DNA from 4 places in the Aeromonas encheleia genome. Region 4 is predicted to be linked to each of the others. Evidence: riboswitches for the same ligand, from Rfam matches in the RefSeq annotation. Region 4 holds a riboswitch; each other region holds the start of a gene.
What was found. A riboswitch is a leader RNA that binds a small molecule or an ion and turns the genes downstream of it on or off. The one in region 4 is predicted to bind cyclic di-GMP.

Region 1 (5,847 bases), 1.8 Mb from region 4:
GCCAGGGCGCCACGGAAGTAGTGGGCCGACCAGGCCGCGTTCAGATAGCCGATGGCGCCGTACTGGGCCTGGCTATAGACGCCCCACTGGGCCAGCTCCGGATCCGCCTTGTTGTCGAACAGCGCGGCGTTGTGGGCCACGAAGTTGTTCCAGGCGCCGTGGAAGTCATAGGTCATCAGGTTGACGTAATCCAGGTACTGGGTGACCTGGAAGTTCTCCATGCCGCGCAGCAGATAGGCCGACGCCGGTGAGGCTATGGTCAGCATGTACTTGCGGCCATCCTCGGTGCCGGCGCTGTCGAGCCGGCTGCGCAGGGTCTTCATCAGGACTTCGTAGTTGGCAAACAACTTGGCCCGGCACTGGTTGGAGAGCGGGAAGTCGTTGGGGTTGCCCGCATCCTTCATGGAGGTGGGGTACTCGTAGTCCACGTCCACCCCATCGAAGCCGTACTGGCGGATGAAGCCCACCGCCGAGTCGGCGAAGGCGTTGATGCCGGCGGTGTTGACCGAGCAATCGCCCTTGGTGGTGGCGGTATAGAAGCCACGGGTGTCGGCCCAACCGCCCACCGAGATCAGCGTCTTCACGTCCGGGTACTGTTTCTTGTACTTGGAGAGCAGGTTGAGGTGACCCTTGTAGGCAAACTCCGGGTCCATCTCGGCGCCCGGTACCCCCTCCCAGGTCAGCTTGGTGGCGGCGTCGTCCACCTTGATCAGGTGGCTCTGCTCATCCACCGCCGCGAAGGCGTAGTTGATGTGGGTGATCTTGTCCCAGGGAATGTCGTTCACCAGGTAGGCGGGCAGGCCGTTCTTGCCGGTGCGCCAGGAGGTGAAGTAACCGATGACGCGGCGGGCATGGTCATCCCCCATACACTCGCTGCCATCGGCGCGGTAGATCTGGCGAATGTCGCAGGAGAGGTTGCCACCTGTGGGGGGCAGCGCGGCCTCTTCCACGGTGACATCGATCTGGGCCGACTCACCGACCAGGTTCCCCTTGTCTGTCGCCACCAGTTTGAGGCCGGCGACCCCCTTGCTCTGGGGCGTCCAGTTCAGCTGCCAGGGGGCGCTACTGTCTTCGCCCACCTTCTGGCCATTCACATAGAGCTCGACCCTGGCCACATCGTTGTTGGCATCGGTCACATCGGCCGTGACCGTGGCGACCCGGCCCAGGGTCAGCCTGGCGCCGGCGGCCGGGCTGCTGATGCTGGCCTTGGGCGCTTCCGGGGCCACCACGGCGCTGACGCTGAAAGCAGCATCGGCTTCGCTCAGCAGCTTGCCATCCTTGTCCAGGGCGCGGGACTTGAGCTGATGGGGGCCGACGCCGCTCGCCACCCAGCTTGCCGACCAGGGGGCCGCGCCGCTCAGTGCGACCTGGGTGCCATCGATCAGGTACTCCACCTTGACCATGGCGCTGCTGTCACCGCTCAGGGTTACCGCCAGGGCCACAGGCGCCCCCTCGTTGAAAGCGTTACCAACGGCGGGCGAGCTTATCGCGAGCCCGAGGCCCGGCGCCGTGCCGCCATCGCTGAAGGGTTTCCAGGCATCGGCCCAGACGGTACCCACCCCGGGCGCATAGTGATAGGGCGAGGCGCCACACCAGCCGGAGTAAGGAAATTCCTTGCACTCATAGAGGTTGCCGACGTTGCTGACGACATCGCCAGCCTTGTAGGCGGTGCCGGACTGATAGGCGGGATAGGCGGCTTGCGCCCAGGCGGGCATAGCCGCAAGGGCGACCAGCATGGCGAGCCTGCTGGGCCTTAGGGTCTGTTGCATATTGTTATCATCCTTGTTTTATCTTGGCTTTTAAGACCGGGCAAAGCGCAATAGCAACAGGTGAGAAAGGGTCGACAACAGGCCATGGACGGGGCCACATCCCCTCATGTCACCCTGGGTAACCCCGCTGTCTGGCCAGTATCCGGCAGATCGGAGGCTTTGCGTCCCGGCATCACTGCCGGTTTGCCCTTTACCTGGGTTCCGTGAGGAACAGGGCGAGTATAGGAAGCAAGTGGTCGAGTCTCAATCTTCATTCTCGAAGAAAAATATGTAAACGCCAGCAAGCCCCCCACATCCTCCCGCACAGCCGGTGACACTTTTATCATTAATTTCATAATGTTAGCCACGTCATAAAAACGAAACAGGCCTCTTTTGCCTCCCCATAATGTGCGTTGGCTCACTGGTATGATGTGCCAGAAATGTGACAATGCGCGCCCTTGGCCAAGGTGCCAAGGCTATGGAAACACTGGCAAAAATAAAAAAGGAATACCCATGAAAGGAACACCTACCCTGCTGTCGCTGGCCGTGGGGCTCGCGCTCGCGTCCCCCTCAATCCATGCCGCCGGCTTCAGCTGCCCGGCCGACAACGCCCTCACCCCCATCCCCGCCATCCAGGGCAGTGGCGACAAGAGCCCGCTGATCCCGGACGATCTGTTTGAAAGTACCCAGACGGTGGCCGTCAAGGCGGTGGTCAGCGCCCTCGGCGAGAGCCTGAACAAGGGCTTCTACCTGCAGGATCTCCAGGGCGATGGCAACCCCCAGAGCTCGGACGGTATCTTCGTCTTCCTGAGTGACATCAACAAGTACCCCGCCATCCAGCCGGGGGCCGAGGTCTGTCTGGAAGCCAAGGTGGCGGAATACTACGGCCATACCCAGCTCAAGCCGGTCCTGGATAGCAAGGTCCCGCGCCTGCAGGTGCTGGCGCAGGGCAGCGTCCCCGCCGCCGTGCCACTGCGGGTGCTGGAGGGGGAGACCCTGGCCCGGGCGCTGGAGCGTCACGAGGGGATGCGGGTGCGGCTCGATGCCGACAGCGCGCTCAAGGTAAGCCGCAACTTCAGCTACGACTACGCCGCCCGGCGCAACAACCTGGTGCTCGCCCATCAGGCCCCGCTGATGAAACCGACCCAGCTGCACGTGGCGGGCAGCAGCGAGGCCAAGGCACTGGCACAGGCCAATGCGGGCAACCGGGTATTCCTCGAATCCGACTTCAAGGCCGCCGACGGCAAGCTACCCTGGCTGCCCGCCTGGGAGCCGGAGCAGGGTTACCTGCGCATCGGCGATGCCCCGGTCAACCTGGAGGCCCTGGTGGGTTACAGCTATGACGAGTACCGGCTGATAGTGCCGAAGGGGCAGACCATCACGGCCGGCGATCTGCTGCGTACCGACGAGAACGATCGCCAGAGCGCCCCGGCTCGCACCGCCGGCACTGACCTGCGCATCGGCAGCTTCAACGTGCTCAACTACTTCACCAGCCACTCCAGCGTGGGCGGTGCTCTCAACGTGCTGTGCAAGGACCAGACTGATGCGGACAGCGCCAAGGGCTGCAACAGGGGCGCCAAGAACCTGGAAGATTTCCAGCAGCAGCGCACCAAGATAGTCAACGCCATCACCGAGATGGACGCCGATCTGCTCGGCCTGATGGAGATGGAGAACAACGGCTTTGACGAGCACTCCGCCATCAGCGATCTGGTCACGCATCTGAACGCCCAGCAGAAGGATGCCAGCCAGCACTACGCCTTCGTCAGCCTGCCCAAGGCGCTGCTCGGCGAGGAGCGCTACTTCGGTGGCGACGCCATCATGGTGGCCATGCTCTATCGCCCGGCCAAGCTGACCCCGAGCGGGGAAGCCGGTGTGATTCAACTGCCGCAGCAGCGTTACATCCTGGGCGGCGTCGCCAAGAGCGCCGGTCAGCGCGACTCCCTGGTGCAGAGCTTCACGGTGGCGGGCAGCAAGGATCCCCTGACGCTGGTGGTCAATCACCTGAAATCCAAGGGTTCTGGCTGCTTTGAGAACGGGGACGGCAAGACCGAACCCGCCGATCTGCAGGGCAAGTGCACCGAGTTTCGGGTGAGTGCGGCCAAGGTGCTGGGCGAGGCGATGAACAAGCTGCCGGGCCAGGTGCTGCTGGTGGGCGACTTCAACTCCTACGCCAAGGAAGACCCGATCCGGGTGCTGACCGACTACGATGCGGCCAAGGCGGATCGCAAGATCCGCTCCGCCTCCCACACCTTCGTCGGCGAGCAACCCTACGAGCAGCTCGGCCAGGAGGTGAGCAAGAGCTATGGCCTGATCGATGTGAACGTCAAGTTCAACCAGGAGAAGGCCATCTCCTACAGCTACGAGGCCGAGCTCGGCACTCTGGACTACGCCCTCGCCAACCCGGCGCTGGCCAAGAAGGTGGTGGCCGTCGCCGACTGGCACATCAACTCCTACGAGAGCAACCTGTTCGAATATGGACGCGGCTTCACCGGCGACATGATCAAGTCCGACAACCCGTTCAGCGCCTCCGACCACGACCCCATCATCGTCGACCTCAAGCTGCAGGAGCCAAGCAATGGCAGCGGGGCTGGCGCCATGGGTGCCCTGCTGCTGGCGCTGTTGCCGCTGGCCTGGCGCCGTCGCCACGGCTGATGACTTGCCATAGCCACCAAGCCCGCAGCCGATGCGGGCTTTTTTGTCGACGAGAATTGGGGGGTAAAAAGGAAAGTGGAGCCAAAACAAAAAGGCCACCGCAATGCGGTGGCCTTTTGATATTTGGTGGAGCTACGCGGGATCGAACCGCGGACCTCTTGCATGCCATGCAAGCGCTCTCCCAGCTGAGCTATAACCCCAAGTTGTATTGAATCAAGGACTAGCCTCAACTCTGAATTTGGTGGAGCTACGCGGGATCGAACCGCGGACCTCTTGCATGCCATGCAAGCGCTCTCCCAGCTGAGCTATAACCCCAAATTCTTTACTCTTTAAACAACCGGTTCTGGCGGCCGGTTGCCCTAACTCTGGTATTCAAATATCAAATAGTGGTGGAGCTACGCGGGATCGAACCGCGGACCTCTTGCATGCCATGCAAGCGCTCTCCCAGCTGAGCTATAACCCCACAAAGGTCGGCCTGGGTGATACACACCGCACTGCCCTGGGTACTTCATTTCTACAATCAGGAACCTGGTGGAGCTACGCGGGATCGAACCGCGGACCTCTTGCATGCCATGCAAGCGCTCTCCCAGCTGAGCTATAACCCCTTGGATTCCAGATTGTCCGAGAAGAATTTGGTGGAGCTACGCGGGATCGAACCGCGGACCTCTTGCATGCCATGCAAGCGCTCTCCCAGCTGAGCTATAACCCCAACTCACCTCGGCGCTACCAAAGTTATCTCTGGCAACGGAGGCGCATGATAGGCATCACCCGCTTTGCTGTCAACCCAAAAATAACACCGACTGGAGCGTTTAGTCAAAATTCAGACAGTTAGCTGTTTTTAGCGCCAACCAGATGGCTATCTCACTGTTTTATGTCACAAATCTACTTGTCTGCCAAAAACAAAGGGCCCCCGTTCGGGAGCCCTTTGTTGTCAACGACTGGCGCTTATTCGGCGGCCATGCGTGCTTCGATATAGGCCAGGGCGCGATCGATGCGCGCCAATACCCGTTCCTTGCCCACCAGCGCCATCACGGCGTCGATGGCGGGGGACTGACCCAGCCCGGTCACGGCGACGCGCAGCGGCATGCCGACTTTGCCCATGCCCTGACCCAGCTCGGCGGCGGTGGCTTCGATCAGCTCGTGCAGCGCCTCTGTGGTCCAGGTCTCCAGCGCGACCAGCTTGGCCTTGGCCAGGATCAGCGGCTCGGCGGCCACACCGCGCAGGTGCTTCTTGGCGGCGGCTTCGTCGAGCGCCTCGTACTCTTCGAACAGATAGCGGCTCTGGGCGGCCATCTCCACCAGGGTGTTGCAGCGCTCGGCCAGCAGGGTCACCACCTCGGCCAGAGTCGGGCCTGTGCTGGTGTCGATGTGCTGCGCGGCCATGTGCCACTCCAGATACTTGGCGACGTGGACCGGGTCCTGGCTGCGCATGTAGTGGTTGTTCAGC
Region 2 (5,847 bases), 450 kb from region 4:
CCGTGTTCCCGACTGTGCTGCTGGTCGCGACTCTGATGCGGCTCTCCCTCAACGTCGCCTCCACCCGGGTCGTGCTGCTGCATGGTCACGAGGGGAATGAGGCTGCCGGTAAGGTCATCCAGGCGTTTGGGGAAGTGGTCATCGGTGGCAACTACGTGGTGGGTCTGGTGGTCTTTGTGATCCTGATGATCATCAATTTCGTGGTGATCACCAAGGGGGGAGAGCGGATCTCCGAGGTTTCCGCCCGCTTCACACTGGACGCCATGCCGGGCAAGCAGATGGCCATCGATGCCGATCTCAATGCCGGCACCCTGGATCAGCACCAGGCCCGGGCCCGGCGGGAAGAGATCGCCAAGGAAGCCGATTTCTACGGCGCCATGGACGGTGCCTCCAAGTTCGTGCGTGGCGATGCCATCGCCGGCTTGCTGGTGCTCATCATCAACCTGGTGGGGGGGCTGGCCATCGGTATCTTCCAGCACTCGCTGCCGGTTTCCGATGCGTTCCGGATCTATGCCCTGCTCACCATAGGTGATGGCCTGGTGGCCCAGATCCCCTCACTACTGATGTCCACTGCCGCCGCCATCATAGTGACGCGCGTCAGCGACGAAGGGGAGATGTCGGATCAGGTTGGCCAGCAGATCCTGGCATCGCCCCGGGTCATCTACACGGCGGCGATCATCATGCTGGTGCTGGGCCTCGTACCTGGCATGCCCATGCTGGCCTTCCTCAGCTTCGCCGCCGTACTGGCATGGACCGGCTGGAGCGTGAGCAAGCGTCGGCTCAAGGATCCGGCTCTGGACGCGGCCCAGGAACTGACCCGGCAGATGGTGCAACCCGAGCCCCAGGGGCTGGATTGGCAGGATCTGCCACCGGTGGACTCCGTCGCCATCGAACTCGGCTATCGGCTGGTGCCGCTGGCGGAAGTGGACAAGGGGGCCGAGTTACTCGCCCGGGTTCGCGGCATTCGAAAAACCCTCTCCGAGCAATATGGCTTCCTGCTGCCGGAAATTCGGGTACGTGACAACTTGCAACTGCAACCCGATCAATATCGTATCAAGCTGTCCGGCATCGCCCTGGCCATGGGGAATGTGGATTGCCAGCGGCTGATGGCCATCAGCAGCGGAGAAACATACGGTACGCTGGATGGAGAGCTCACCCAGGACCCGGCCTACGGCATGAGTGCGGTCTGGATTTCGCCGGACAACAAGGCCAAGGCGCTCAACCTGGGCTATTCGGTGGTCGACTCTGCCACCGTCATCGCTACCCATGCCAGCAAGCTACTCAGAGAGCAGCTCGATGCGCTGTTTGGTCACGATGAGGTGGGCAAACTGGGCCAATATCTGGCCATTCAGTCTCCCCGCCTGGCGGAAGAACTCAATCTGGCCCTGACCCAGATGCAGCAGTTGCGGGTCTTCCGCCAGTTGCTCAAGGAGCAGATCAGCCTCATCGACATCCGCACCATAGCTACCACCTTGCTGGATGCGAGCGAGCTGACCAAGGATCCCGTCCTGCTGGCGTCGGATGTGCGTTGTGCCTTGAAGCGTCAGATCGTCAGGCAGGCGATAGGCTCGCGTGACATCCTGGCCGCCTTCACCCTGGACGATCGCCTGGAGCAGACGCTGTTGACGGCGATGAATCAGTCCCAGCAGCAGGGAAAAATCCAGCTGGACAGCTTCCCGGTCGATCCCCAGTTATTGGCGCAATTGCAACAAAATATGCCGCTGGTGAAGGAGCAGTTGCAGCAACAGGGATATGCTCCCGTATTAGTGGTCATGCCCCAGCTCAGACCGCTGATCGCCCGTTATGCCCGCTCTTTCTCAAAAGGTCTCAAAGTACTCTCTTATAACGAGATCCCGGAAGATTTGCGGGTCGAGGTTATTGGGACTCTAGGCTGAAGTTGAATTGCCAGTCATGCAGGCTAGCAGGAAGAGGCTATTCCGCATATCCGCTTGAATTGTCTTATAAAGCCGTTATCATGTGACGGCTTTTGACGTAACGACATGTTAAAAAAAATAAAACAATATTACAAAATATAACAAACTACATGTGTCACATGGCTTTAGGGACAACAGAGCCATGCCATCCTAATACGGATCGTCGCATGATAAAGGCAAACTGAACTGAAAAGTCAGGACGCAAAGCCTCCGGTCTAACAGCATTGATGTTAATGATAGCGGGGTTACCAAGGCTATGATTCCAGCCTTGTTTCCATGCCTAATATAGAGCGAGCGCTCATTAAGAAGCGTTGCTCTTGTCGTGGTGCGTTTTTATTTTTGCACGTCAGTTCTGTTGATTGATTCATGTACAATCACAGGTTCGGGTTTATATGCTTTTTGATTCATCTATCAAGGAAAGTTCAATATCACTCGGTATTGAAGCGCTGCCACATCTATTATTTGTCTCCCCATCGTTATCAAATGGAAACGACATTGAGGAGATATTGTTGAATTCTGGCTATCGTGTTTCCTGCCTGGATTCCCTTCCTCAAACGAAAACATTTCTCTCCCAACACACGGTCGATCTGATCCTGCTCGACATGGCGGCCATGACCGAGGCGGGCCCCTCCGTGATGCATCAACTGGCCGTTACCAGCTGCATCATCATGGTCAATGAGCATCAGGCCTATCTGGCGGCGGAAGCCATGCGGGCCGGCGCCATCGATTACATCATCAAGCCTTTCAGCCCGCGACAGATGATCGAGGTGGTCAGGGGAGCTCTGCGCCTGCGTCAAGCCATTCCCAACCTGATCGCGGCCTCCTCCCTGAGCCAGCAAGTGCTGCAACTCGCCAGGCGAGCCGCGAAGACCTCGGCCACCATCCTCATCGGCGGCGAGTCGGGCACGGGCAAGGAGCGCCTGGCTCGCTATATCCATGAGATGTCCAGCCGTGTTGGCAAACCCTTCGTGGCCATCAACTGTGCGGCCATTCCGGAGGCCATGCTCGAGTCCATCTTGTTTGGGCACAGCAAGGGCGCCTTCACCGGAGCTATTGCCAGCCAGCAGGGCAAGTTTGAATTGGCGCAGGGGGGCACCCTGCTGCTTGATGAGATCTCCGAGTTGCCACTGGCGTTGCAGGCCAAGTTGCTGCGGGTGCTGCAGGAGAAAGAGGTGGAACGCCTGGGCAGCCATCAGGTGATCGCGCTGGACGTAAGGATCATCGCCGCCAGCAACCGGGATCTGCGGGATCTGGTGGCACAGGGAGAGTTTCGCGAAGACCTGTTCTACCGGCTCGATGTTCTGCCCATGAGCTGGCCCGCGTTGCGGGAACGGCAAGACGACATCCTGCCGCTGGCCGAGTACTTCATCGAGCGTTACGGCGCACAGCAGGGCTATCGTCTGAGCGAGAGCGCGTGTAAACAGCTGCTCGCCTATGACTGGCCAGGCAATGTTCGCGAGCTGGATAACGTCATCCAGCGGGCCTTAATTATGGCTCGCGGATTGCATATTCAGGCCGTCGATTTGATGTTGCCCCATTACACCGTCGAAGCCGACAACCTGTTACCGGAGACACTCGCCGCGCCGGAAGGGCTCAGCGAGACGAGGCGGTATGCTGAATTTCAATTCGTGCTAGAGACCTTGCGTCGTTTTCGTGGTCATCGGACTCGTACGGCTGAGGCCCTTGGGATGACGACCCGGGCGCTTAGATACAAGCTGGCTGCCATGCGTGAGCAGGGCATAGATGTCGAGCAGCAGATTCAAAACTAAGGGATAACCGAGTGAAGATTGAGATCATGTCATCACAGGTGACGCTCCTGCAGCAGATGCAGGAAATGCAGCGTGTCGCCAATCAAACCCCTTCCATAGAGCCGAATGATGCATCGACTGTATCGTTCAGCGACGCCATGCGCGACGTCGTCGGACGCGTTAACGAGCAGCAAAATATCGCGTCCAGTTTGATGACCGCCGTCGACGCGGGTCAGAGTGACGATCTGGTCGGGGCCATGGTGGCCAGTCAGAAAGCCGGTCTCAGTTTTTCCGCTCTGATGCAGGTGCGCAACAAGCTGATGGCGGGTTTCGATGACATCATGCGCATGCCGCTCTGAGGTTGGTAATGACTGAACTGGTATCGTCTACCCAAGAGTCTCCTGGCTCTTTCATGACTCGGGTCCAGGAAGGGCTGCGCAATTGGCGCACGCTGTCCCGCGACAACAAATCCATTCTGACCATTGCCCTGCTGGCCGCGATCGTCGCAGGTACCATAGTGGTGATCCTGTGGACCTCCAGCAAGAACTACGTCCCCCTCTACGGCAAGCAGGAGCTTTACGACACGGCCAACATCATGGAGATGCTGGAGAAGGAGCAGGTGCCATTCCGGCTGGAGAAGAGCACCGGCCAGATCCTGGTGCCAGAAAATCAGCTGGCTCATATCCGGATGGCGCTGGCGGCTCGTGGGGTCAGAGCCGCCATGCCGGCCGGTCTGGAAGGGCTGGATACGGTCACCGGGCTGGGCACCAGTGAGTTCATGGAAGGTGCACGTTATCGGCATGCGCTGGAAGGGGAACTGGCCAGAACCATCATCTCGCTGGACGCGGTGCGCAGTGCTCGTGTGCACCTGGCCATCCCCAAGAGAACCCTGTTTGTCGGCCGTGACGAAGAGAAACCCAGCGCGTCTGTGATGCTGGATCTGCAGCCTGGACAGTCCATGGAGCCTGGTCAGGTGGAGGCGATCGCCAATCTGGTGGCGGGCAGTATCTCCGGCATGAAGCCGGGGGCCGTGACCATAGTGGATCAGGCCGGCCAGCTGCTGAGCGCCGAGCTGGGAGACCGGGCAGGCTTCGGCAAGCAGAGTGTCCAACAGATGGAGTATGTGCGCAAGCTGGAACAATACATCCGCCAGCGTGCCAGCGACATGCTCTACCCCATGCTGGGCACGGGGAACTTCCGGGTACAGATAGCAGCAGACGTCAACTTCAATGCGGTGGAAGAGACTCAGCAGCAGCTGGATCCGCAAGGCGTGGTAACCAAGGAGTCCAACAAGTCTGACAAGACCATAGATGCATTGGCGCTCGGCATCCCGGGAGCACTCTCCAATCGTCCGCCCGAGACGACGCCTCCGGCTGATCAGGCGGCTCAGGGGAATGCTGCGACGCCCGAGCCTGCCAAGAACGACACCCGCACCGAACGCCAGGAAATCAGCAAGCAGTATGAAAACAGCCGCACCATAGTGCACACCCGCTATCAGCAGGGACGACTCGAGCGGATGAACGTATCCGTCTTGTTGAATCAGCAGAGTGGCCCCAAGGAGGGCTGGAATGCCGAACAGCTGGAGCAGATCCGGCAGATGGTGGAGCGCTCGGTAGGGTTTGATACTACCCGTGGCGATCAGTTCAGCTTGCAGGTGTTCGACTTTACCGGTGCTGCCCCGATCACTCCGCCGGAGTCCAGCTGGCTGGAGACGCCGTACTGGCAGGATTCACTGCGCTATCTGGTGGGGGGCTTGCTGGGCCTGACGCTGGTGTTCTTCGGTATCCGGCCGCTGGTAAAACACCTGGTACGCACCCAGCAATATCCCGATGCAGAGCCATCGGAGGAGCAGGATGAGGCACAGGAACCCACGGTCGGTCTCGCCATGCGCCGTGAGGCCGATGCGCTGCTGGAGGGAAGATCGGCCAGCAATGGCCTGATCCATGCCGAACACAAGATGGAACCCCAGTTCTCTTCGCTGGATCTGGAGGAGCTGCCGGAACCTGGTTCTGAACTGGAAGTCCAGCTCAAGCACCTGCAACTGCTGGTGGAGAAGGACACGGCCCGCGTGGCAGAAGTGGTCAGATCATGGGTGAGTGGTAATGAGCAACGTTAATCTGAACCAGAATGCCGTCGACATCGATATCGACAACCTCGAGAAAGCC
Region 3 (5,847 bases), 1.6 Mb from region 4:
CCCGCCAGCTCCTTCGTACACAGCTTCCTCGGCAGCGTGAATCTGTTCCGCGGCCGGGTGGCGGAGCAGGGGCTCGGCATCGGCGAACAGCGGCTGGGGGGATCCGCCATCTCCCATCTGGCCCAGGGCAGTGCCGCCATCGCCTATGTGCGACCCCACGAGCTGGAGATCCTGCCCGCTGATGCGCCCGGTGGCATCAGTGCCACCATCACCCGCCTGCTGCCCATGGGGCCGCGGATCCGGGTCGAGCTGCGCGGCACCGGGGATACCCAGGGGGCGCATTTCGAGGCCGAGCTGAGCAAGGAGGCCGCCCGGGCCTTCGCGCCGGGGCAGGGGGTGCGCCTGGTGGCCAAGCAGGCGCAGCTCTATCCGGACTATCAGATCTGATGGAGCGGACTCCGTTCATGGCTGTTAAGGCTCGGCTCTATCCCAAATCATCAGATCTGATGGAGCGGACTCCGTTCATGGCTGTTAAGGCTCGGCTCTATCCCAAATCATCAGATCTGATGGAGCGGACTCCGTTCGTGGCTGTTAAGGCTCGGCTCTATCCCAAATCATCAGATCTGAGGGAGCCGAATACGTGGTGGGGAGTCTTGGCTCTTATCCCCGGAAGAGCGGTGGCGGCTTGCCCGCGCCGGTGACACAGTTTCAGGTTTGCGGCCCGGTATGAGCCCGGGCTGGCAATAAAACAAGAAAGCGGCGGCGGGGCAGACCCGACGACCGGTCAGCGCAGGAGGCGATGACGTGAATTTTCAGCAACTACGCATTATCCGGGAGGCGGCGCGGCGGGACTACAACCTGACCGAGGTTGCCAACGCCCTGTTCACCTCCCAGTCCGGGGTCAGCCGCCATATCCGCGAGCTGGAGGAGGAGCTTGGGCTGGAGCTGTTCATTCGCTACGGCAAGCGACTGCTCGGCATGACGGAGCCAGGCAAGGAACTGCTGGTGATCGCCGAGCGCATCCTCAACGACGCCAACAACATCCGCAAGTTGGCCAGCACCTTCGCCAACCGGGATTCGGGCCGGCTGTTGGTGGCGACCACGCACACCCAGGCGCGCTACGCCCTGCCGCGGGTGGTGAAGGCCTTTCGCGAGCAGTTCCCGCTGGTGCAGCTGGAACTGCGCCAGGGCGGGCCGGAAGAGATAGTGCGGCTGGTGCAGACCGGCGAGGTGGATATCGGCATCAGCAGCGAGCAGCTCGACAAGAGCGAAGGGGTGGTGGCCTTCCCCTACTACCGCTGGCATCACAACATAGTGGTGCCAGAGCAGCACCCCCTGACCGCCGAGCGGGAGCTGACCCTGGAGGCGCTGGCGAACTGGCCCATCATCACCTACCAGGCCGGGCTGACCGGACGGGCGCGGGTGGATGAGGCCTTCGCCGAGGCGGGGATAGCGCCGCAGATCCTGCTGACCGCCCAGGACTCCGACGTCATCAAGACCTATGTCGAGCTGGAGATGGGGGTCGGCATACTGGCGGACATGGCGTTCGACGCCCAGCGTGACAAGGGGCTGGTGCAGCTCGATGGCAGCCGGCTGTTCGCACCGCACACCGCCTGGATCGGGCTCAAGCAGGGGCAGTTCCAGCACAACTTCGCCTGGCAGTTCATCCAGCTCTGCAACCCGGAACTGGCGCTGGCCGAGATCCAGGCCCGCGCCATGAGCCACGAGCCGGCCCTCGATTACCAGATCTGAATGGGCTGACATGCCATAAACAAACAGGGAGCCATCGGCTCCCTGTTTGCTTATCTGTCGACGCGCGTTATTTCAGTTCGGTCCAGGCATCCTGCCAGTTGCTGCCCACGCCGGGCTCATACTGGGTCGCCGAGCTGGACCAGATAGTGCACCAGCCGCTGTAGGGGTAGGGCTTGCACTGATACACCTTGCCGTTCTTGGGCTGCAGCACCTTGGTGCCTGCGGTGTAGGACTTCAGGCCCTCCGGGAAGCTGAACTGGTAGTCACCGCCGCTGGCCGGATCCTTGAGCATCAGATCCAGGGTCTGCTGCAGCGGCTCGCCACCCGCCTTGGGCTTGCCCTCGATCACCAGCTGATGGTGACCCGCGCTCAGGCCGCTCACCGGCATGGTGAAGCTCTGGCTGCTGTCCTTGATGTCGGCGCCGGTCTGGCCCTTGGCGACACCGCCATGGTCATACAGGGTATTGGTGACGGCGAGGTCCCCTTGCGCCGTGACGGTGAAGGCCAGGGTGACGCTGCCGTTGTCGAGCAGGTACTCGCTCTCCAGACCGCTCACGTTGATGTCGTTGCCCACCGGCGGTTGTTGCTGTTCGAGCTGGATCTCGACCCGTTGCAGGTTGCTGCCCGCCTTCAGGTAGATGGGGTTCTGGCCGTAGACCGGGTTGAACTGGCCGTCGCCACCCTGCTGACCGGCACGGATCTGGCTCTGCTCGGCGTTGATCTTGCCCGCCAGATCGTGAGCCCAGTTGTTCTTCTGGCCCTGCTCGGCGTTGGCGATGGTCAGCACCGTCTGCAGATCGGTGCGCTCGCCGCTGGCGTCGAACACCCGGGTCCTGGCCTTGTCGCCGGCCGCGAGATCGGTGGAGGGGTAGATGGTCCCGCCCTGGCTCCAGCTCAGCGGGGGCTGGGTGCCGCCTTCGAAGCGGGCGTCGATCAGGTTGTAGAAGCTGTTGGCGGTATCGCCCACTTCCCACACCCCGAGAATGACCTGGTAGCCGGTGCGTGCCGGCAGGGTGCACTGGTGGGTGACCTGCTTGGGCGGCTGCACCATGTTGCCTTCGATCACGCAGAATGGATTGAGATCGAAGGAGTCGCGGGTCAGCGGCTGGTTCGGGTTCCACTCCTGCTTGGTGAGGTAGTAGCGCCAGTTGCGGGTCACGTGGTTGGCGGTGAAGCTCCAGCTGATAGCGAAGGGCCCGGCCTGCACCTCGCGCTTGGTCCAGCGATCGCTGGTCTGGGCATTGAGCTCACCGAATTGCGGGTGGCCGGCCGAGGCGATCTGGCCGTCGGCGGGGCCGCCGTTGGGGAAGCCGGACGGTGCCTCCAGGCTCTGGGGCTCCCACTGGATGGCGCCACACTGGCTGTTGCCGCCGGTCTTGCACAGATAGTTGCGACCCTCCGGCTGGTTGATATAGCCGTGGGCGAGTGCGCCGCCACTGGCCAGCAACGCCAGCGCCGCGGCCACATGATTGAGTTGAATTTTTGCTGCCATACATTCCTCTGTTCGGTGATGTGGGCAGTCAAGTTGGCAGGGGAAATCCCCGATACACACCTGGGTGTGGCAACCCCGCTATCCTGGACGACATGTCTTTAGACCGGAGGCTTTGCGTCCTGGCCTTTCAACCAGTTTGCCAAATGACTACATAAATGGTCATGGTGTCGCGTTTGAAGACGACGACATCATCATGACTTATTTTGATTAAATTATTAAGTGTAAATCTTTACGGTTCGACTCATCGGAGTAGTGCCATTACTTAACTTTCTGTTTTTGCATGGGTATTCCCCTGGTCATGTTCACTGCCCCGGATTGTTGTTCTGATTAATATTCAGATTTCACGCATCTTATGCCGAGGCGGCATCCCCTTGCCGACCCTGGACTCCATGGCAGGGGAGGGATCCTGGATCGAGGTGGATCCTTTATGGCTCAGCCGGCTGCCCAGGATCGCGGGATGTCCGCTCATTGCCCCCATGAGCAGCAGACAGACAGGCCCACTTTTGATAGCGTGGTGACGCGCATCCCGGCGCACGTTTGTCCCGGCCCCGACCGGGGAGGGACACCACCAAAAAGGAACGGATGGCCAGGCGCCACCGATAACAAGAGGGAATTTATGAGTTCCATTGCCAGGAATTACCTGAACCAGCTCAACGCCGACTACCTGCGGGTGCACAGGCGCAAGGAGGATCTGTTCTGGTCCACCTACATGGGCACCAGCGACGATCAGGCCGGCTTCACCGCCGCCGAGCAGGCCTACAAGGCGTTCTGTGCCAATCCGGCGCGGCTGCCGGAGCTGAGGGAGATGCTCGCCCAGGCCGACGGGGCGGATCTCAGACGCGGCCTGGGGGGCTGGATCGCCTTCTTCGAGTGCAACGTCATCGAGGATCCGGCGGCGGCGGCCCTGATGGACGAGCTGGTGGTCGCCGAGGCGGACCTGTTCTCCCGTCGCAAGGGCTTGAAGCTGAGCCTGCTGGACGAGCGGGGCCGCCAGGTGGCCGGCAGCCTGCCGGCGGCCAGCACCAGCCTGGCCGCCAGCCCGAGCGAGGCGGTGCGCCAGAGTGCCCTCGACATGTTCCACAGCCTGGAGCAGTGGGTGGTCGACCATGGCTACCTGGACGTAGTGGCGCTGCGCAACCGCTTCGCCCGCGCCATGGGCTATCGCGACTACTTCGATTACAAGGTGCGCAAGAACGAGCAGATGAGCCCGGAGCAGCTGTTTGCGGTGCTGGATGACTTCATCGAGCGCACCGAAGAGCGGGTGCACCTGAGCCTGGCCGAGCTGAAGGCGGCGAAGGGGGAGGCGGCGCTGCTGCCCCACAACCTGCGCTACTTCGTCAGCGGCGACGTGACCCGCCAGCTCGACCCCTACGTGCCCTTCTCGCGGGCGCTGCAGGATTGGGTCGAGAGCTTCCGCCGGCTCGGCATCCAGTATCGGGAGGCGACCCTCACCCTGGACTTGCTGACCCGGGAGGGGAAATACGAGAACGGCTTCTGCCACGGTCCGGTGCCGAGCTTCTGGCAGGAGGGGCAGTGGGTGCCCGCCGTGGTCAACTTCACCAGCCTGGCCAATCCGTCCCAGGTGGGCAGTGGCTGGAGCGGCCTCAACACCCTGTTCCACGAGGGGGGCCACGCCGCCCACTTCGCGAACGTGACCGGCAACGCCCCCTGCTTCTCCCAGGAGTTCCCGCCCACCTCCATGGCCTATGCCGAGACCCAGTCCATGTTCTGCGACAGCCTGCTGGACGATGCGGACTGGCTCAAGCGCTATGCCAGGAGCGAGAGCGGGGAGCCCATCCCGGATGCGCTCATCGGGGCCATGATAGAGGCGCGGCAGCCATTTCGCGCCTTCAACGAGCGGCAGATCGCGCTGGTCTCCTACTTCGAGCGGGATCTCTACGCCATGGCCGATGGCGATCGCACCCCGGCCGCGGTGCTGGCGCTGGCGCGCCGCTGGGAGCGCAAGATCCTGGGGGTGGAGAGCCCGCGGCCGCTGCTGGCGATCCCGCACCTGCTCAACCAGGAGTCGGCCTGCGCCTACCACGGCTACCTGCTGGCGCTGATGGCGGTGGAGCAGACCCGTGCCTATTTCCTGCGGCGCGACGGTTATCTCACCGACAACCCGCGCATCGGACCGGATCTGGCCGCCCATTACTGGGGGCCGGGCAACGGCATGACCCACGATCAGACCCTGCAGAGCCTCACCGGCGAGGGCTTCAGCGCCGCTCCCCTGGCCCGGGTCTGCAACCGGAGCGTAGCCGAGGCCTGGGAGCTGGCATCGGCCAGCATGGCGGCGGCGCGGCAGCGGCCGCCGGCAGGCGAGGGCAGCCCGCTCAATGCCCGCATCCGGGTGGTGCACGGGGAGGCGCTCATCGCCGACAACAGCGAGTCGGAGGCGCGCATGCTGGCCGACTTCGAGGCCTGGATCCGGCGCCACTACCAGGCCGAGCCAGCTTCTATCGGCTAAGGGATCCCCACCCACCACAGAGTCCTGCCCCTTGGCAGGGCTCTGTCATTTCTGCGCGCTGGTGACGCCCTCGGTCGCGCGGCTGGACGGGGTTATCGGGGACGGCTGGCGGCGGGAAGGCGCGACGGCGCCTGCGGGGGCAGGCCGGATCCCGAGGTGGGGGCTGAGAGGGGGCTTGAATGAAACACTTAAAACG
Region 4 (5,847 bases):
ATCTCCAGCGCATCCCCACTCAGGGGATGCCCGGACGAGGCCACCTTGATGTCCCGGCTCAGGCTCTGGCCGGGACCAAGCTTCAAGATGCCCGCGGCCATGGGGGCCTCCTGCCAGAGGGTACCCAACTGCTGGGTTTCGCTCGGGATGGCCACGGCGGGATCATAGACGGTGACGGGCAATGAAAACGTGGTGGTGCCTGCCCCCACACCCACATAACCATTCCCATCGGGCAAGCCGTTATCGCGCACCTCGTACTTGGCCAGATAGTTGCCGACCTGCTGGGTGTTCACTGTGCCGAGCTGCTTGATACGGGCGCTGAGATCGCCATCGTTCTCGTCCCAGGCGGTCATGTGGGGGGCGAAGGTCGCCCCGAGCGGCAGTTGCAGGGCGAAGTTATTGACCCAGGCCTGCTGGTTGTAGATCCGTGGTGGCGCCTGATCCATGCGCCACTCCCCGGTGATGGAATTCTGTTGTGCCATAGCGCCGGTTCCCACGGCCAGCATGGCGAGCGCCAGGCTGTTCATTTTTGTTGTTTTTATCATTGCATACATCCTTCAATTTCGACCGCAGCGCACCCTGGTGCCTGCGGCGCAACGCAGCCGATCCGCCGATGGCGAACCGCATCCTCGTTGCGATGGGAAAAAGGGGCGCGCGGCGCGCGCCCCTTTGTGGATCAAGGGCAGCTTGCTGCGCCCTGATCCAGCCAGACATCGTGCTTGCCGGGCTCATTGCCTTTGGTCCAGTACTGGGCCTTCCACTTGTGACCGTTGTGAGTGGTCAGGTCACCGGCGTTGTAGGCCACGCCGGCATCCCAGCCGAGCTGTACCTGGCTGATCAGCTTCCACTGATCCGCGGTGCGGCTAGGTTCATTGCCCTGGGTCCAGTACTTGGCCTGCCACACCAGCTGGTTGTGGCTCACCTTCTCCCCCCCGTTGTAGGTGGTCGCGGCCTTCCAGGCGGGCCAGTTGACCGCGTCCGGGTCGGTGGCATTGCACTCGCCGCCCCCGCTGACCGGGGTCACGGTGAGGCGGGTCTGACCCTGGCTGTCCAGGGCGCCGTCGGTCACAGTGACGATCAGCTCGTAATCCGTGTTGGCCGTCACGCTCGGGGCCGTCACCACCAGGGTCTTGCTGTTCTGGCCGCTGGCGCTGAGACCGGCCGGCACAGTCCACTGATAGCTCAGGCTGTCACCGTTGGGATCGGTGGCGCTGGCACTGATGCTCAGCTGCTTGCCCGCCTGCACCGAGACCTTGTCCTGCACCGTCACCACGGGGGGCAGGTTCGGCTGCGGCGCCTTGTTGGTCAGCACCACCTGATCGCTGGCCTTGAGGCCCTGATCGTCGGTGACGGTCAGCTCGAACACCTGGTTGATGTCGGCGCTGACCCCATCGAGCACCACCCGGGCCTTGGCCTGAGTGGCGTCGAGCAGGCTGGTCTGCGGACCAGAGACCTGTTTCCAGCTGTAGCCAAGCAGCCCGTTCTCCGGATCATGGGAGGCGCTGCCATTGAGCGTCACCTCGGCCGGACCCGTGGCGCTCAGATCGCTGCCGGCATTGGCCACCGGCGGCTTGTTGACCGGTGGCAGGGTGCCGCCGTCCCCGTTGCCGAGCCCCTCATGCATGGCGTTGAGGATGTCGCCGTTGTCGGCATCGATCTCCCAGGCAAACAGGCCGCCGAGCTGGTTGGCCAGCACATACTGCCCCTTGGCCTTGACCGAGCGGTCGTTGTCGAAGCTGATGAGCTCGCCGGTGCTGGCCTTGAAGACGTAAGGCGCCTCGGCTGTCTCGTCATAGCCCTGCTCCCAGCCGGCGCCCATGCGGTTGTTGACGATGTCGCGGTAATCCACCACGCCATTCTCCCAGGTGCCCTTGATGGGGCCGGTGGCACTGCCGGTGAAGGGATTGCCGGCCTGGTAGCCGTTCACCCCGCTCCAGCCACGGCCATACATGGCCGCCCCGACCACTATCTTGCCCGGGGTGACCCCCTGGCCGAGCAGCGCCCTGACGCCCTTGTCGGTGGTGTACCTGGTGTTGGCATCCCAGCTGGATGCGAACAGGTTGGTCTGGTGGGCCAGGTTCTGCAGGTCGAAGGCGCCGCTGAAGTCGTAACTCATCAGGAAGATGTGGTCCATGTACTGCTGGGCCGCCTGATAATCGACCTTGGCAATCTTGTCGCCACCGGCGCTGATGGCCGAGGTCAACTCGTACTGACGGCCGGTGCTGGCCTCCAGCTCATCGAGCATGGCGCGCAGCTCCTTCATCAGCGCCACATAGGTAGCGCCATCGTTCGGGCCACCCAGGCTGGGGTTGGCCCCCTGGCCACCCGGGAACTCCCAGTCGATGTCCACCCCGTCGAAGAACTTCCAGGTCTGCAGGTACTCCTTCATGGACGCCACGAAGAGGTCGCGCTTGCTCTTGTCACCGAAGAAGAAGAAGGGATCGGACAGGGTCCAGCCCCCCACCGAGGGGAGGATCTTGAGATCGGGGTTGGCCTTCTTGAGCGCCATCAGGTTGCCGAAGTTGCCCTTGTAGGGCTCGTCAAAGGCAGAGAGGTTACCCTGCGGCATCTGGATGGCGGCCCAGGGATCGTGGATGGAGACCTTGAAGTCCTCCCGCCCGGCACAGGAGCGCTGCAGCGCCTCGAAGCTGCCGGAGATCTCCTTGAGGCTGTCGTTGATGCCATTGCCGCCGCAGATGGGGGTGAAGCCGTAGAGGATGTGGGTCAGGTTCTGGGCCGGGACCTTGTCCACGGTGAACTTGCGACCATAGACGCCCCACTCCACGTAATAGGCCCCCACCACCTTGCCGGACTTGTTGGCGTAAGGCTTGTTGTTCTCCTGCAGCGGCGCCTTGAGCGGCACCAGGTGGCTGCCGTCGGTGTCGGCCACCAGGATCTCTTTCTTGTCGGAGAGGGTACAGCCCTCGGCGTTGCAGAGCGCGACCTGCATCTGATAGCGCCCCCCCTTGGTCACCTTGAAGTTCGCGGTGCCGGCGGCAGAGGCAGCGCCGGACCAGACCTCGCTGCCATCGAGCAGCACCTTGGCGGTCTGACCCAGCTCACCGGACCAGAGGTTCCAGCTCACGCTGACCGGGGCGCCATCGGCGTGGACCTTGACCAGCTTGTTGTAGGAGGTGGCGGCTTGATCCACCTCGACGATGGCGAACTTGGTTTCGCCCCAGCCGATGGTGGGTTTGCCGGGGAGCGCGGCAAAGGCGGAGGTGGTGCAGAGCCCCCCGACCAGGAGCGCCAGCAGGGAAGGTTTTGGACTTAACATAGGTGAACATCCTTTTTCGTTTTTGGAATAAACAACGAAAAAAGGCAACGCAACCGGCCAGGTAACGCAGACGACATCGCACCATGGCTTGGCCCATGGACGAAACAACCTGTGGTGGCCCCGCTATCCTAGGTACTCTGACCCTTAGACCGGAGGCTTTGCGTCCCGGACTTTCATCCGGTTTGCCTTTTTTGCACAACTTGATTTGCGATGAAAATAATCGCCGAATGACTATAGATGAACGCGTGACCCGCGCCACCTAGTAAAAATGACAGTGAATGGGACTCACTATTGCTAGTTGGCCGCGATTATGCAGAGTCCCACCCGCAACACCCCCAATAAGTGGATGAAGTGATTACTCCCGACTCGGCCTGTCGGCGATTAATTCTGTGAGTTGGCTCACTGTCTTGCACCCGACAATCTGATCAGCGTACAGGTAACAGCAAGCTGTTCATCAGCGCCCGCAGCTTGAGCGGCTTGACCGGTTTGCTGACATAGCCGTAACCGTGCTCGCGGATCTGCGCCTGCAACTCGCTCTTGCGATCCGCGCTGATGATGATGCCGCCGATGCCGTTGCCATGGGCCAGCCGGATCATGTGCAGCGCCTGCAGCCCGGTCTTGCCGTCATCCAGGTGATAATCGGAGAGCACCAGCTGGGGCTGGAAGCCGTCGGCGATGAGCGCCTCCGCCTGCACCAGGCTCTGGGCGCAGCGTACCTCGCAGCCCCAGCGCCCCAGCAGGGAGTGCATGGCGGTGAGGATATCGTCCTCGTTGTCGATGCAGAGGATCCTGACCCCCTCCAGCTGGCTGTCGCGCGGGGCGGGCGCCGCCACCTGAGCGGGCATCACAGGCCGGGTCGCGAGGTTGAGGGTGATGGCAAACACCGAGCCCGCCTCCGGCCAGCTGCGCAGGGAGAGCGGGTGACCCAGGACCAGCGAGATGCCGCGGGCGATGGCGAGGCCCAGCCCCAGTCCCTGCTCCCTGGCGGTGCGCGAGTGATCGAGGCGGGAGAACTCGTCGAAGATGGCCTCCTGCTTGTCGACGGGAATGCCGGGGCCGTTGTCCCACACCTCGATGCGCACCTTGTCCCCCAGCCGGCGACAGCCGAGCAACACCCGGCCGGCCGGGTTGTAGCGAAACGCATTGGTGAGGAAGTTCTGCAGCACCCGCCGCAGCAGGCGCACGTCGCTGTACACGGCCAGCCTGCTCTCCACCACCGAGAACTGGATGTCGCTCGCCTGGGCCAGCACCCCGAACTCCGCCTTGAGGTTGTCGAACACGTCGCTCAGGGCGAAATCGAGCTTCCTGGCCTTGAACTTGCCCGCCTCGAGCCGCGAGATGTCGAGCAGATCGGTGATGAGATCCTCGGTCGCCCCCAGCGCATCGTCGATGTGGCGGGCGATGCGGGCCTGCTCCCCCGCCTGGGGCAGCATCTCCAGCAGGGAAGAGGTGAACAGCTTGGCGGCGTTGAGGGGCTGGGTCAGATCGTGGCTCACCGCCGCCAGGAAGCGGCTCTTGGAGTGATTGGCCCGCTCCACCTGCTGGTTCACCGAGAGCAGCTGACGGTTCAGCTCGGACAGCTCGTGGGTGCGCTCGGCCACCCGCGCCTCCAGGTGCTCGTTGGCTTCGCGCAGCACCCGCTCCGCCGCCCGAAACGGGGTGATGTCGGTGAAGGTCATCACGAAGCCGCCGGCCGGCATGGGGTTGCCCTGCATCTCGATCACCCGCCCATCCGGCCGCTCCCGCGCCGAGACATGAGGGCTGCCACGCTGCATGAAGGCGACCCGCCGCGCCACATGGGCCTCGATCTCACCCACGCCGCACAGCCCCTGCTCGGCGTTGTAGCGGATGATCTCCTCAATGGAGCGCCCCACCTGGATGAGACCGGTCGGGTAGTGGAACAGCTCTATGTAGCGCCGGTTCCAGGCCACCAGCTTGAGCTCCCTGTCCACCACCGAGATGCCCTGCCCCATGTGCTCTATGGCCCCCTGCAACAGCCCCCGGTTGAAGCGGAACACGTCTGAGGCCTCGTCCACTATGGTGGCGATCTCCTCGAGCTGCATGTTGCGCCCCTGCAGGGCCGAGGCCAGCACCAGCCGGGCTGACGAGGTGCCGAACACCCCCGCCAGCAGCCGCTCGGTGTGGGCGATCAGTTCCGCCGACGCCTGCATCTGGGGCGCCAGGGTGCCGCCGCGCTCGCCGGCGAAGCGACCGAAGGCGCGCTTGACCCGGCTCGAGCCGACGAAGCGGGCCGCCAGCATCTCCAGCTCCTTGACCGAGACCCGCGCCTGATAGAGCGCAGTGGTATCCCGGCTCGGCTTGCCGACGAAGTTCGCCGCCTGCAGCCGCTCGCTCACCGCCGCCCGCGACAGCAGGGAGCCCGCCACGTAGCCGAGCAGGTTGAGCAGCAGGCTCAGGAAGATGCACCAGGCACCCAGGCTCAGATCCCTGAACGCGGGCCAGTCAGGGGGCGCCAGCAGCGCCTCCAGCGGCGAGCCCGCCAGCAGGCCGCTCTCCGCCAGCAGGGTGATGAACCAGAGGCTGACCCCGAGCGCCAGGCCAAGGTAGAC

Region 1: linked by a shared signal. The riboswitch ahead of EL255_RS04435 (glycosyl hydrolase family 18 protein) and the one ahead of EL255_RS16885 (glycosyl hydrolase family 18 protein) in region 4 are both predicted to bind cyclic di-GMP.
Region 2: linked by a shared signal. The riboswitch ahead of lafK (lateral flagellar response regulator transcription factor LafK) and the one ahead of EL255_RS16885 (glycosyl hydrolase family 18 protein) in region 4 are both predicted to bind cyclic di-GMP.
Region 3: linked by a shared signal. The riboswitch ahead of gbpA (N-acetylglucosamine-binding protein GbpA) and the one ahead of EL255_RS16885 (glycosyl hydrolase family 18 protein) in region 4 are both predicted to bind cyclic di-GMP.

The regions. Positions count from the first base shown of each region.
Region 1 is NZ_LR134376.1:920,642-926,488, reverse strand. Features, by position in the region: gene EL255_RS04435 (glycosyl hydrolase family 18 protein) at 1-1,736, opposite strand, end outside; cyclic di-GMP riboswitch class I at 1,884-1,967, opposite strand; gene EL255_RS04430 (ExeM/NucH family extracellular endonuclease) at 2,262-4,400, shown strand; tRNA gene EL255_RS04425 (tRNA-Ala) at 4,525-4,600, opposite strand; tRNA gene EL255_RS04420 (tRNA-Ala) at 4,640-4,715, opposite strand; tRNA gene EL255_RS04415 (tRNA-Ala) at 4,788-4,863, opposite strand; tRNA gene EL255_RS04410 (tRNA-Ala) at 4,930-5,005, opposite strand; tRNA gene EL255_RS04405 (tRNA-Ala) at 5,034-5,109, opposite strand; gene gltX (glutamate--tRNA ligase) at 5,346-5,847, opposite strand, start outside.
Region 2 is NZ_LR134376.1:4,108,571-4,114,417, reverse strand. Features, by position in the region: gene lfhA (lateral flagellar biosynthesis protein LfhA) at 1-1,895, shown strand, start outside; cyclic di-GMP riboswitch class I at 2,100-2,187, shown strand; gene lafK (lateral flagellar response regulator transcription factor LafK) at 2,441-3,703, shown strand; gene lfiE (lateral flagellar hook-basal body complex protein LfiE) at 3,715-4,041, shown strand; gene fliFL (lateral flagellar M-ring protein FliFL) at 4,050-5,798, shown strand; gene fliGL (lateral flagellar motor switch protein FliGL) at 5,785-5,847, shown strand, end outside.
Region 3 is NZ_LR134376.1:701,874-707,720, forward strand. Features, by position in the region: gene EL255_RS03360 (sulfate/molybdate ABC transporter ATP-binding protein) at 1-387, shown strand, start outside; gene cbl (HTH-type transcriptional regulator Cbl) at 745-1,692, shown strand; gene gbpA (N-acetylglucosamine-binding protein GbpA) at 1,760-3,184, opposite strand; cyclic di-GMP riboswitch class I at 3,250-3,335, opposite strand; gene EL255_RS03375 (M3 family metallopeptidase) at 3,801-5,651, shown strand.
Region 4 is NZ_LR134376.1:3,660,057-3,665,903, forward strand. Features, by position in the region: gene EL255_RS16880 (PKD domain-containing protein) at 1-545, opposite strand, end outside; gene EL255_RS16885 (glycosyl hydrolase family 18 protein) at 677-3,277, opposite strand; cyclic di-GMP riboswitch class I at 3,388-3,474, opposite strand; gene EL255_RS16890 (hybrid sensor histidine kinase/response regulator) at 3,703-5,847, opposite strand, start outside.